2 linked regions of the Saccharobesus litoralis genome follow. The protein of the gene in region 2 binds, or shares a complex with, the protein of the main gene of each other region. Links are inferred from orthologs where the notes say so. Each region holds a gene or a part of one and is shown on either strand. Other genes may lie near its edges.

What was found.
Region 1: the proteins of nlpI (region 2) and prc are in contact, whole or in part, in a solved structure (PDB 5WQL), measured with the Escherichia coli proteins. The link is inferred for Saccharobesus litoralis from one-to-one orthologs.

Annotation. Positions count from the first base shown.
Region 1 is NZ_CP026604.1:4,194,462-4,201,534, forward strand. Bases 2,142-5,068 are described here. They hold prc (carboxy terminal-processing peptidase), read right to left. Parts: upstream 4,663-5,068; coding sequence 2,620-4,662; downstream 2,142-2,619. Other genes in these bases: C2869_RS15370 (sodium-dependent transporter), read right to left, coding at 2,142-2,550; proQ (RNA chaperone ProQ), read right to left, coding at 4,689-5,068. Outside these bases: pepN (aminopeptidase N), read right to left, coding at 1-652; C2869_RS15365 (hypothetical protein), read right to left, coding at 721-1,158; more of C2869_RS15370, read right to left, coding at 1,180-2,141; more of proQ, read right to left, coding at 5,069-5,396; C2869_RS15385 (hypothetical protein), read right to left, coding at 5,420-5,689; DnaA regulatory inactivator Hda, read right to left, coding at 5,948-6,652; C2869_RS15395 (DUF2066 domain-containing protein), read right to left, coding at 6,652-7,073. UniProt on the Escherichia coli protein: Involved in the cleavage of a C-terminal peptide of 11 residues from the precursor form of penicillin-binding protein 3 (PBP3). May be involved in protection of the bacterium from thermal and osmotic stresses.
Region 2 is NZ_CP026604.1:3,314,060-3,320,993, reverse strand. The notes cover bases 4,147-6,934. They hold nlpI (lipoprotein NlpI), read right to left. Parts: upstream 6,079-6,934; coding sequence 5,215-6,078; downstream 4,147-5,214. Other genes in these bases: pnp (polyribonucleotide nucleotidyltransferase), read right to left, coding at 6,209-6,934; C2869_RS11890 (hypothetical protein), read right to left, coding at 4,147-5,279. Also shown: C2869_RS11905 (YjbH domain-containing protein), read right to left, coding at 1-1,516; C2869_RS11900 (hypothetical protein), read right to left, coding at 1,843-2,937; C2869_RS11895 (ComEA family DNA-binding protein), read right to left, coding at 3,084-3,404; more of C2869_RS11890, read right to left, coding at 3,537-4,146. UniProt on the Escherichia coli protein: May be involved in cell division. May play a role in bacterial septation or regulation of cell wall degradation during cell division. Negatively controls the production of extracellular DNA (eDNA).

The sequences.
Region 1 (7,073 bases), 880 kb from region 2 along the record:
CTTCTCTTCCTGATTTAGTAGTATAGTTATCGCGTAAAACATCTAAGTCACCCGCCACTAGCGCAAATAAATACGCCGGTTTAGGGTGAGGATCTTGCCACGTTACTTTAAGTGTTTCGTTATCCCAGCTTTGTTCATTAACCTTGTTGCCATTTGATAACATAAACGGGTATTGTTTGGGGTCACCAATAATGTGAGTAGTAAAGGTGGCTAGAACGTCTGGCCGATCTTGATAGTAGGTAATTTTTCTAAAGCCTTCGGCTTCACATTGAGTACAAAACACACCGCCTGACTTATACAAACCTTCTAAAGATGTGTTGTTAGCAGGGTCAATTTCAGATTCAATTATTAACTGAAAAGACGCTAAACCTGGTTCCAGGCAAAGGTTCGTGTCTGACAGTTGGTATTGCTCAGGTGTTAACACTTGGCCATTCAACGAAACTTGCAACAGATTTTGTTGTTCACCATCAAGTACTAATACATTAGGTTCTAAACTCGTCGTTGCTTCATTTTTAACATAATCAACGACAGAAATAACTTTGGTTTTATGATCATCTAACTCAATCGTTAATTCGACTGATTTAACCAAAAACGCAGGAGAACGGTAATCTTTTAAATATTTAGCTTGTGGGTTGGCATTTTCAGTTTTCATAATTAGTTCCACGATACATAATTGAAAAAGAGCCTTAATTCAAGGCTCTAAAAATACAAGATAAGAAATTAGGAAGTTGAAAAAACGTCTTGAGAACCAGCTTGCACGGAAATTTCTCCATACTCAACTTTGCCATTGACTAATTTATAGGGCATATACACCACAACGGAATAGCCCGACTCATGATCAAGATAAACGGCAATCGCGTCAGTTAACGTTGAATCCGGCAATTGCAGTGCGACATCGACAGCAACCGCCGTAGCTTTATACATTTTTTTATTAGCAGCCGAGCGTAATTGTTCACTCAACTTTTGCTGCAATACGTCACTGTCCGGATGTTGCTCATCAACAACATTATTTTCAATTGCGGATATACTGACTATTTCCCCATCGGGTTTCATCGCGCCAGCAAAAGGGTAAAATTCCCCTAAAGATATAATTAAGTCTTCTGCAACGGGTATTACAGAGTCTAATAATTGCTGGGTGTCGTCTCCACCATCGATCATGCTATATACTCCTAAAACAGGTTAAAACACGCCAACTAGGTTTAAAAACACAAAAATAATAATGCAAGGTGCAATAAATTTAAGTGTCGCATACCAAAGTTCAAACGCTTTACCTTTTAAATTTAGTTCAGTTTGCAAAAATTCTCTGTTTAAAACCCATGCGACAAATAATGAAATCAACAGTCCGCCAATCGGCAATAGTAGCTTGGAGGTAAAATAATCTAACGCGTCAAAAATTGAGGTTTGCCAACCTGCAATATTTATATGTGCCCAAGAATCTGAAACAAAACTATAGATAGTTCCGACACCCAATAACCAAAGTACGCTAGAAGCTGTCACAGCCGCTTGCCAGCGTTTCATGGCGAATCGTTCAACTAACCAAGCAACAGAAGATTCTATGAGTGCGATTGCTGATGTAAAAGCAGCAAATACCAACATAATAAAAAAGACAGTGCCAAATGCGGTTCCCATTGGCATTTGTTCAAACGCTATGGGCAATGTTTGGAAAATAAGGCCAGGTCCTGCACCAGGCTCCATGTTGTTAGCAAAAACAATGGGGAATATGGCTAAACCCGCGATTAAAGCAACTAAGGTGTCAGCAATGCTAATCCAAATAGAGCTTTTAATGATTGAAACATCTTTAGGTAAATAAGCACCGTACATAATCATGATGCCAGAAGCCAAACTGAGTGAGAAAAAAGCATGCCCTAATGCTTCTAATGCACCGTCTATCGTGAGTTTGGAAAAATCTGGAGTAAACATAAAGCTAAACGCTGAAGCAAACTCCCCCACTTTAGCCGCATAAATGGCAATAACAATTAATAAAGCAAACATAATTGGCATGGCGTAACTAACCGCTTTTTCTAAGCCTTTTTCAACACCACGTCCAACCACAAAAGCCGTTAAAGCCAAAATCACCCCCGACCAAATCATGAGTTCGTTGGGGTTACTGATAAAAGAACCAAATATTTCACCGACTTGCTCTGGTGTCTTATCAATAAATTCACCTGAGGCCGATTTAAAGATATAGGCAAATGCCCAGCCCGCGATGACCGCATAAAAAGATAAGATTAAAAAGCCTGCCAATACTCCTATCCAGCCACTAATAACCCAAAAACGAGACGCTTTAACTTTTCCAACTAAAAATTGTAGCGACGCCCCAGGGCTTTGCCGGCCTGATTTACCAATCAATACCTCAGCCATCATGACGGGTATACCAATCAATAAAATACAAAGTAAGTACACTAGTACAAATGCACCACCACCGTTCTCTCCCATAATGTATGGGAATTTCCATATATTACCTAAACCAACTGCGGCGCCTGTAGCAGCGAGAATATAAGTAAAACGGCTTGACCATTGACCATGAATAGAAGTTTTGGTATTGCTCATAATTTTATAATTGTTATTGAGTAAGGTGAGAAAAGAAAACCTCCATGAACGGAGGTTTTTAATAAAAATTTATCTAGCAGCTAGCTTTTGTGGTTTACCTAAATCAATGTAATCAAAAGTTATATTAGCAGCTTCATCAAGCAGAGGATCTAACTCGTTTAAATCATCAGGTAAGTCTTCTAACTTTTTGACAGGTTCTTTACCTAACCGTGCTAACCGCTCATTTGCTCGTTGTAGTCGCTTGGCTTCAACTTCGTTGCGACGTTTTATTTTTTCTTCATGCACTAAAGTTTCAAACTTTCTGTCTTTGGTTTTATTGTACTCTTCTATATCCTCGTACAAATACGCAAATTCAGGATTACTTTTAATACGATTTTTATAAGCCACATCTAGCTTAGCTATTGTCGAATTTAAACTACCCAGAATCTCATAACTAGCGGGTTTAATTTTATCCCACGGTAATGCGTTTTCCGCTTTTGCTTCGCCCCACTCTGCAGGATCAATAGGAGATGGAAATTCAATATCTGGTTTTACGCCTTTATGCTGAGTAGAGCCACCGTTAATTCGATAAAATTTGGCAAACGTATATTGAATATAGCCAAGTTTATTAGCAAAAATATCGTAACGTTTATTCAGTGATTTATGTTGCTGAACGGTTCCCTTGCCAAATGAGTTTTCACCGATAACAATTGCACGGCCATAGTCTTGCATAGCCGCAGCAAAAATTTCTGAAGCCGACGCACTATAACGATCAATCATCACCATTAAAGGCCCACCATATACCAGCGATTTGTCATGGTCTTTATGTACATCAATACGATTAGCCATATCTCGTACTTGAACAACAGGGCCAGATTTAATAAATAAACCGCTAAGCATAATAGACTCAGGTAACGAGCCACCACCGTTTCCGCGTAAATCAACAATAACGGCTTCAACTTTATCTTCTTTAAGCTTATCTAGCTCTACCCGTACGTCAGCCGTTAAGTTGTTGTAGAAGCTAGGAATTTCAATAACACCTAACTTGCGACCTTTGTTAGGCCCCTCTTCCGGTGTATATACTTTAGAAATTGCCTTGCGATCTTCTAACTTGATCTTATCGCGAATTAATACAACTTCAGTTGGGTGATTGTCAGCTGAGTCTCCTTTGAGGATCTGCAACCTAACTTCAGTACCTTTTGGCCCTTTAATCAATTCAACAACATCATCTAGTCGCCAGCCAATAACATCAACAATGTCTTCATTTTTTTGACCAACGCCGACAATTTTATCTTCAGGTTTTAATTTTTCAGAGCGATCCGCTGGACCACCAGGAACCAATGAACGAATAGTCGTAAAATCATCTTCAAGAGACAATACAGCACCAATACCTTCCAATGAAAGGTTCATTTCCATTTGGAAACGATCCGCATTTCGTGGCGATAAATAGCTTGTGTGCGCTTCAATGCTTCTGGCAAACGCATTCATGATTAATTGAAACGTATCTTCACTTTGCCCTTGAGTAATACGTTTAATGGCTGCGTTGTAGCGCTTTGACAGTAATTCTTGAATTTCCTGCCATTCTTTTCCGGCTAGTTTAAGGTTAAGAGCGTCGTACTTGACTCGTTGGCGCCAAAACTCATTAAGCTCTTGTTCAGTTTGAGCCCAAGTTGCATCTTCTCGATCGTAATAATAGGCATCGCCTTGTTTAGCAAAGTCCATTTTTTGATCAAGTAACTGTAACGCATAAACATAGCGCTCATAGCGTCGTGTTTGATTCAGTAAAAAAATTTCGTAAGCAAATTTTAAATTGCCATTTTCAAGGCCTTCATCAAATTGCTTTTCGTATTTTCTTAATTTATCAATGTCACTAGCTAAGAAAAATTGCTTGTTAAAATCAAGCTGCCGGATATAGCGGTTAAAAACCTTAGTTGAAAACTCATCATTAGGATAGATGCGTTTATAATGAGAGCGAGTGAAGTAGCTATATATACGCTTACTGGCTAGTGCATGTTGACTTTCTTGTTCAAGAGCAGGCAGGTCTTCAATGCTCAACTTGGCATCGAGTGCCGCAACTTGGTATGTTAAACAACTCGCAAATAATCCTATCAGTATGCGTTTAACTCTAATCATTCAGCTCGCTACTCCTAATTGCCTTTTTACTTAACGATTTTGCTTTTTTCGGTTTTAACCGTAAAGCCTGTATTGGTCACAACAACCACATCATCGCCATTAATTTCTTTAATAGTGCCTTCAATTGGGGCACGCCCCATCGAAACTAACACTTGCTTACCTTCAAAGATACCGGTATCGATAGTACGACGTTTTTTCACTTTTACGTCTACCGCTTTACCTTTTGGTGAGCGTTTAATATTCAGTTTAGCCCCTTTAGGCTTATTTGCGCCATCATTTGGACGTTTATCACGACGAGGCGCACGCTGCTTGCGTTTTTCAGCGGCTTTTTGTTTGCTTTCAGCTAATGTAGCCTTAGCATGCTCAACATGCTCTTGCTCAATATCTTCAACTTCGTTACCGTCAATATCAACACGTTTTGCTCCTGGTTGAATAGACTCCAAATAACGCCAGCTCGAAGTATATTTACGTAAAGCTGTACGTAAAACAGTACGCGATACGCGGCCTTCTTGATCAACTCTTTCAGCTAAATCTTTAAAAATACCAATTTTGATTGGCTTCGCCTCTCCTTTAATAGAGAAACATTTAGGAAATTGCTCAGCTAAATAAGCAATAACTTCATTAACATCTTTTATTTTGTTAGTTACTTCAACATTGTCCTCAGTTGTTTCAACTTGAGTTGTAGTTTGCTCTTCTACAGTTTGTTGTTCTGTAACGTTTTCGTTTTGTTGCATATATTTTTTCACCAATAGCGTGACTAAAGGCGGTCAGCTAAAAACTGCGCCACCCAATCTGAAATTTCGTCTTCGTTTTCGAATTCTGTGAGATACTCATTCTGTGCTAAAAGTTGACTAGCGTTAACCAACAGCTCAGCGAGTTTGTCAGGACTAATATCTTGGTCAGCTTGATCAAAGATCATATGCAAAACCAGATTTAGATTGTCTGAGGCTAGCTCGGCATTATCGTGCCAATTTGCTAGCTCTTGTGGTTCGATTAAATAATCTTGAATGATTACAAATTCTTTCAACGTCGATAACCTAGAATGTCATTATTTAGGCAGTTAACGACTCGGGAAATCCCGTTCATCAATTGCATAGAAACACTTAATTATTCAGCAAAAATGTTTATTTTTGCTTTCAATATCAAGTAGATTCCAATTAAGCGCCTAAATTAACCGGAACGCCCGGAAAATAAAACCGTTTTTTACGTTTTTTTAACTAATTTTAATCTTCGATATAGTTTAACGACATATCTGCCGTACCTACAGCGATTTTCCTGTGGAATTTTACCAATCCATCACAGTTTTAATAAATGGGATAGTCAACTTTCTCTGCTCTGCCAACGACTGCGCATCTAAACTATCTAAGCATTCGATAATACTCGCAATATCTCGACTTAATCTATGATGGATATATTGCGCTACATCGTTAGAAATACTCATCCCTTTACAGTTTGCCCGAAACTGTAGTAATCGAATTTGCTGTTCATCGTCGAGCTCTTTTATCTTCCATGTTTCGCCCCATTCCAAACGTGACTCCAAATCGGCCAAACTAAGCTGGCTTTCTCTGGCTGAAAATTGACTACTAAAAATTATTTTATGCCCTTGCTCAATTACGCGGTTTACCAAATCAAACAATGCTTCTTGCCATACCTGACTTTTTTCAACTAACCCGATGTCATCAATACACAGTATATCTGCCGCTTCCATACCAAACGTAATTTCAGGTTGCATATTAATAAATGAAGCAACAGGTACATATTGACAACGTAAACCCAGTTCGGTGCCCATTTGGCACACGGCTTCCAAAAGGTGGCTTTTACCTAATCCTGCGGAGCCATGTAGATAAAACAAGCTGTCAGAGGGGGCGCATAATTCTTTAGCGACGAACCGCTTTAAAGCATCAACTAACGCCTCGTTCTCTTCTACAAAAAAGTTATCAAACGAGCGAAGTTTATCAACGGCAAAATCTATTGTTAACTGACTAGTCATTAATTTTCAGTATTTGTCCAAACAAAATAATGTTCTGTTGGCATTTCCTCACCAAATTCAGGTTTAAACGGCCTAACTCTTTCATCTAAATCTAACGCGGTAAATACATCAAGTGCTTCACCAAGTAATTCAACTTGGTATTGAACACCCAGACCATTAATTTGATGCACGCGCGCTTGTGACACAGACGACAATGAATTCAAAAAAGATTCCACGGTTAATGTCGCTTTCATACCCGCTACATTACTAAATGTAAGATATAAATAATTTTGATCGCCCCGAGCCGCTTGCGCCGCAACAGCATATTGTTCACCTATCGCATCGGCAATAGCATGGATCGCTTCTTGGGTAACCTGTTGCGCTGACGTCCCACTAACTTCAAGTGTCATAGGCGATGCTAAATTATATAAGGTAATTTGAG
Region 2 (6,934 bases):
GTGACGCCCAATAGGCTTCATGGCTAATATAATTCCAATTTTCTCGGTAGCGTCCGACACTAGTCATGTTGAAAATATTAAACGGTAAAGTCCAACTTTGATGTAAACCCAGTTCATACAAGCCGGAGTTTTGCCGCGAATTAGCTAGTATATAACCATCTTTAAAATCTTTGGTTTCGTAAAATTGCTTTAAATATTTTGAAGAGAATGTCGCGCCTGACCACAAGTCTAATTCCAAGCGCGCAGCCAACGCCACGGAAAAGTCCAAAACCCCGACTTCGGTACCTACGGTGGAGTTGACGTCTGGCGATAAGGTGATCCTAGGCTTAAACCACGATGAATTTTGTTTTTGCTCACCGATCCAATTGACATTGGCAGTTTGACTTTGTCCCCCTTTGATCACGCGTAAGCCAGTTGATGTCGAGGTTTGCTGTAGAAAAGCATGATATTGGGCAAACTGACCACTGTAACTTTCTGCAACTAAGCCATTTTCAGTGATCTCTAATACAAACTGGCTTTCTTTGCTGGCTGTCACTTCATTAACCAAGGTGCCTAAAATGTAACCAACTGCATCTAAACGGTTACGACCAAATGTTGATAAGGTCGTCGCCCGAACAAATACCTTATTGTTAACATCATATCCTACGGAGATATCTTCCAGACCAAAGTCAATTAAGCCTTGTTTAAAACTTTTTAATTGCTCAAATAAACGGTTTTCTTGTTGACCTGACAATACTTGAACTTGAGTACGAGCTGCATTGCTTTGTTGAATTTCATATTCACTGCTATGCGCTAAAGATGTGGGTATTGATGAGCCCATAGGCAAGGTAAAGCCAATACCGTATGAAACATTATCCGTTAAATCTTCATTACTGGATGAAGTAATAATAGACGCATTAAACTGTGCTTGATTATTTAACCATGCCAAAGGTGTAGAAAAAACCAAACCAGTATGTGTATCAGCCGCATCATAATCGGCTTGCAGTTGTAACCATTCAAAGGGTTGATAACGTATAGAGCCAAACTCACCGTTCATTCTGCCTAACAGTGAATCACTTTTTGCTACGCCAGCAGAAATAGACAGACTGTCATCAAACAAGGACTTAGACAGCACAACATAATCAGCACCATAATTATTGGCGGCACCGCCTAAATCCTGTGAGCCAATCGCTAAACTAAACCAATCCTTGGGAATAAAGCTGGCTTTTAACTTGATATTGGCTGATAAATCAGACCCTTTACCCAAATCACTTGAATAACTGGCATTGCGCCCGCTCACTTCTAAAAAGTCATATAAACCAAAGCTATACACAAAGCTATGGTTATCCAAATAACGATTACCACGCTCAACCGGCTTCGAATAAAAAAAGTTAAAACTGCCAGGCTGTAATGTGTTGGCAGACGGCGTATTGACAGCCCCAGTGATCCCTTGAAAATTTATTTTTTCATCAACAGCTAAACAAGTATTAGTCAACAGGATGCTGGTGATCCCCAAAGTTAAAGCGAGTTTTTTCATTATCGTTATTCTATTTTACAAAATGTGAGTCGTTGTGAATTGGTATACAACACAGAGGCTTAGTTTCGTTTATTGTTTCACTAATAAACCATGTGCCAGATCTCTATAAAAATCACTGGAAGGCAATATGTTAAAGCAAGCAAACTGACAAATTTCTGTTTGTCGTGTATGTAGCACATTGACTCAAGCGCAAAGTCCTAAACACACCTTACCTTTGACTATTATCGGCTAATTCGCTCAGCAAGTTAATAAAACTAGCCAATCGTTATGCTATAAGGCATAAAAAAACCCGCCATAGCGGGTTTTTATTCAATCAGTAAAAGTGATTATTGTGCACCAGTAGCACCAGTACCTGTACCACCAGTAACAGTATCTTTAACTTTGTCTACTTCGGCTTTAGACTCATCAACTTTCGATTTAACTTCATCTGCAGTAGGCACTTTAACTTTTGTATCTAAAGTAGAGTTAGGGTTACTTGCCACTATCGCATTTACTTTAGCGTCAGCTTGGGTTTTAGCTGTCTGAGTAATTTGACCTAAAGTCGTAGATGATTTATCTGAACTACCTTTAGTGACCGCTTGAGAAACAGTAGAAGTCACTTTCTTGATAGCCGCCGCTAACGTAGCTGGCGCGTCTTCATCTGCATCTACCTTAACACCAATTACACTAGCTAATGAAGCGTTTACAATTGATAATGCTTTAACTGTATCATCAGCTTCATCAAATTTACTATCACCAGCTGTTGCGTTAGGAATTTTAACTTCAAACAAGTTAACAGAACTTGCTGTAGTAGTATCAATACCCAGTACAGTTGCAACTGACTTAGATGCAGTATCTGTCACTGTTTTGAAAACTTCTTTTGTAGTAACATCTTTTAGGCCATCAATACCACCACCAAGTTCAATCAAGGTATCTGTTGCAGCAGTCGATAATGCAGAAGCACTAGCCGTAACTGTCGCATCAACACCCGGTAGAGGAGTTTCAACAAAAGCCACTGTTTTTAATTCCAAGCCAGATAAGTCTTGAGTGTCAGTACAACCGTCAAAGTCACAATCCATCTTTGTTACGCCTGGCACAGCAAACATACGCACCATGACAGCTGTACCTTGATCTTTTTCTGGGACAGTAAAAGAATAATCGCCATCATCATTAGTTTGCGCAGTACCGATATAACCTTGAGTACCACTTAGATCAGCACCATTGTTAGTACTAACGGTGTTCGCACATTCTTTTGGGTTAACAGCACAGATTACAACCGTTGCCTGCTTTAAAACACCTTTAGTCGCAGTACCACTTAATGTAACTACTGCTGTAGGTGTAGTATCGGTATTACCAAAATCAGTTGAATCAACACATGCAGTTAATGCAAGTGAAGCAGCGATAGCTGCAGCAGCAGTTGTTTTTTTGAATAGGGATTTCATTTTATGAGCTTCCTTGTAAAAAATTTTTTGATTAGGAATTAGGTTTTTGTCTACTCAATTAAAAAACACTTCCAACAAATATGCAAGCCTATTTGATGGCAAGTATGTTAAACATTGTAATTAATACGCAAAATTAGACTAAATAACTAATTAATAACAAATTTTTTCTGCAATTCCGTTATTATTTTTACTCCTAAGTTTAGATCTTTTGCTTTTAACAGGTCATCAAACGACTTGATTCCCCCATTTTTATCCCGCCAAGCAATAATCGCTGCCGCGCGCTTTTTACCAATAAGCTTAGGTATTCTTAATTGCTCAGCCGTAACTTGGTTAATATCAAGCTTTTGTTGCACTTGCTTCACAATATTTTGCGCTTTTTGTATATCGCTATTTTGCGCAATTGCACTTTGAGAAAGTAGAACAAATGTCAGACTGAAAATACAAGACGTGAGAGTTTTAACTAGCATAGGTTTATCCTTAAATTTTTAAATCCAAAAAGTTATCAATATATAACGTTTTAATGTAAGGTGTTTAGTGATTAACGCCACAAACACAATTTACCCCTCAATTAAAATATATAAATTACTTTTCTGCCAGTTTTAATTTGCTAAAAGTGAGCGATAATTTCTTGTAATAGGTTGGGTATGTAATTCCATAAAACTCACATTAGCCCACGGCTTAATCGCCTGAACTGATGAGCCATGACAGGTTTGACTGGCAAATAAGCCGACACTCTGATTAATAGATTGTTCTAATTCCAAGGATCCGCTTTGGATCTGCAACACAAATCGCTCGCCTTGCTTAACCAGCCAATTATTCCAATCCAAATGCTCACGCAACATACCGGCCCATGGTATCGAATGTTGAATAAAATCTAGCGCTTGTTGCTGATTAGCAAACGACAAGGCCTTATCGATTATCACCACATTGGCGCCTAAGCGTTTAACTTGTTGATCTTTTGGTAACTGACAAACCCTAGCTTTTATCTGGCTAGCCAATTCATACTCATCTTCAAAACCGAGCAAATGACCTATTTCATGTTTAAGTACATGTCGATCAGCCTGCTGATTTAAATATATCCCTCGCCCTTGTACATAAGATTTTTTCTTCTGTGGCATTGCTTGCCAAGTTAACGTGTAAGGAGGGGTGATAGCCGTTACAGAGCTCTCAGCTTGTTCTGCCACGTGTTGCGTGTTCTTGCTACGCTTGTTCTTTCTTTGTATCTCTTTTCCCTGCCTATCTTTTTCCTGCATTTCTTTTCCCTGCACAGTGGCTCCCAACCCCCAACGATAACTGGCAATACAAATATTAAATAATTTAAGCTTGGTCTGATTGATCGTTTCATTTAACAGTGAGTCTAGCGCTTTTAACTGCCATGGGTTTTTCGCATAAACATGCAACATTAATTGACAAGCAGATCCATTCTGAAAATGCGCACTAGATACAGGATTAGAATATTCATCAACTAGCAGTGATATTCGCTGTTTAAGGCTTAATAAAAATTCATCGCGAATGTCTGTACGAGCCAATACGCGTTGCAGCATGGCTTGCCAGTACGGCTCTGCTAGCCCAACAGCCACATAAAGCTGATAAATTTGTCTTTCCTGTTCAGAAAATGTATTTGCTTTAACAAAGTTATCTAACTCACTAAAAGCTTGAGAATCAATTAGTTGCGAAACGCGAAAACGCAGGGCCGGTAAATAATTTTGCTCAATTGCCTTTGTTAGCCAATAGTGACTTGCGGTTGTAGACTTATTGGCTTTTTCCGTAAGCGGTTCATCTACTAATAATTGATTGGCTTGATTAGCAGATAACTGATTACTAGATGTTTGATAGCTTGATGCTTGATTGCTTGATGATTGATTGCTTGATGATTGATTGCTTGATAATTGAAAATAAGAAGCCTGATAACCAGATTTTAGGTACTTTGCTAACTTAAACTGGGCATCAGGGTTTCCTAAGCGAGCAAATAGCTCCAGCCAAGTTGCAACGTGTTTGGTAACTTGACTTTGCTTAAATTGTAGTTGCGCCTTGTTGGCTGGATTATCCAATGTTAGGCGTTTAAGCTCTTGACGAATGTTAGCCGCGGAGCTGAAATGTGGTAACCTAGGTAGTTTATCGACTTGTATATTAAATGTGTTGTCTGAATCAAAAATCAACGCACGCTTAATATACTGTGCTATTTTATATTCTGCTTGTTGACTAGCCAAGCCAAGGTCTTTACAGCCAATAAAAATAAAGCAACACAATACACAAAGGCTGTAGCGCCTCAGCTTATCAGTTTTTTGAACTATTAATACGGGTAAGTTCCAAGTTAGCGTATCTATGTTCAACATATTCATAAACATTGGTGGCTAAAGCGAGCTTAAAGTAAGTTTCTGCCATTAATGGCTCATTAGTTTGCTGATAATATTTGGCAAGGTAAAAATAAGCTTCACAAGCCTGTTTCGTTAAGTCAACCTCTGCTGAATTGAGGTGACGTAACCCTGTAATAAAATCGTCTGGTGACGACTTACCTAAGTACAAATCGATTACACTTATTGCCCAATTATTGGGATCAAGCTGGGCTTTAGCTTGTTGCAGTCCCTGATATGCTTGCTCGGCATTGACTTCCCTTTGGGCCAAATAAAGCCAGATTACGGGGTACGGGTCTTGTGGTTTTTCTTTAATAAAGGCTTGTAAATCATCAACCGCCAACTCATAACGCTTACCGTAATACAGCGCAATGCCACGATTAAGATACGCAAAACTATGCCCAGGCTTGAGTTCTTGCACCGAATCAAAGGCATCGTAGGCGTTGGCAAAGTCTTGTTCTAGCGTGTAGTAAATACCAATATAATTATAGGCTTCAGCTAAATTCTGTTTAAGCCTTAATGCTTGGTTAAAATCGAAATGAGCTAACTGGTTAAGGCCTATTTCGTCATAGCGCCGCCCACGTTGAAAATACACTTCAGCTTGCTGCTCTTCAGTCAAATTGACATGACCTAAAATATCAGACAAACGTTTAATGGCTAGTTGCTGCTGGGTAGAAACTTGCAGCGGTTTAACAAAGAGCATCTGCTGCTCATTATTTTTAGGTGTACTGTTACAGGCCGCTAAACTGATAATAAGCATTAGCATGGCGCCCAACTTAAAATACATATAGTGTTTCTTGTTAGTAATGACCTCTATAACGTCACTATACAAGCAGAAGACAAGATTGTCAGTGCTACAAAAACAAAAAAGGGAGCTAAAACGCTCCCTTTTACAATCGAGTATTAAAATTAATCGATTATTCAGCTACTTCAGGCTTTTCAACTGCCGCTTTCATGCTTAAGCGTACGCGGCCTTGACGGTCAATCTCAAGTACCTTAACAGTGACTTCTTGACCCTCTTGAATGTAATCTTGAACTTTTTCAACACGCTCTTCAGAGATTTGTGAAATATGAACAAGACCTTGTTTACCCGGTAACACTTCAACAAAGGCACCAAAGTCAACGATACGTACAACTTTACCTTGATAAACTTGGTTCACTTCAACTTCAGCAGTAATTTGCTTAATGCGCTCCATTGCTGCTTCTGCTTTAGATTTATCAGTTGCTGCGATCTTAACTTTACCATCGTCTTCGATTTCGATTGTGGTTTCTGTCTCTTCAGTAAGCTGGCGAATTGTTGCGCCACCTTTACCGATAACATCACGGATCTTATCAGCGTCAATCTTCATCTCGTATATGCGAGGCGCAAACTCAGAAACTTCTTCACGGTGACCAGAAATCGCTTCATCCATAACATTCAAAATATGTAAACGAGCCGCTTTTGCTTGGTTCAAAGCAATCTGCATGATCTCTTTAGTGATACCTTCAATTTTGATATCCATTTGTAACGCTGTAACCCCTTCTTGGGTACCCGCTACTTTAAAGTCCATGTCACCTAAGTGGTCTTCGTCACCTAATATGTCTGATAACACGACAAACTTGTCATCTTCTTTAACTAGACCCATAGCAATACCCGCTACAGA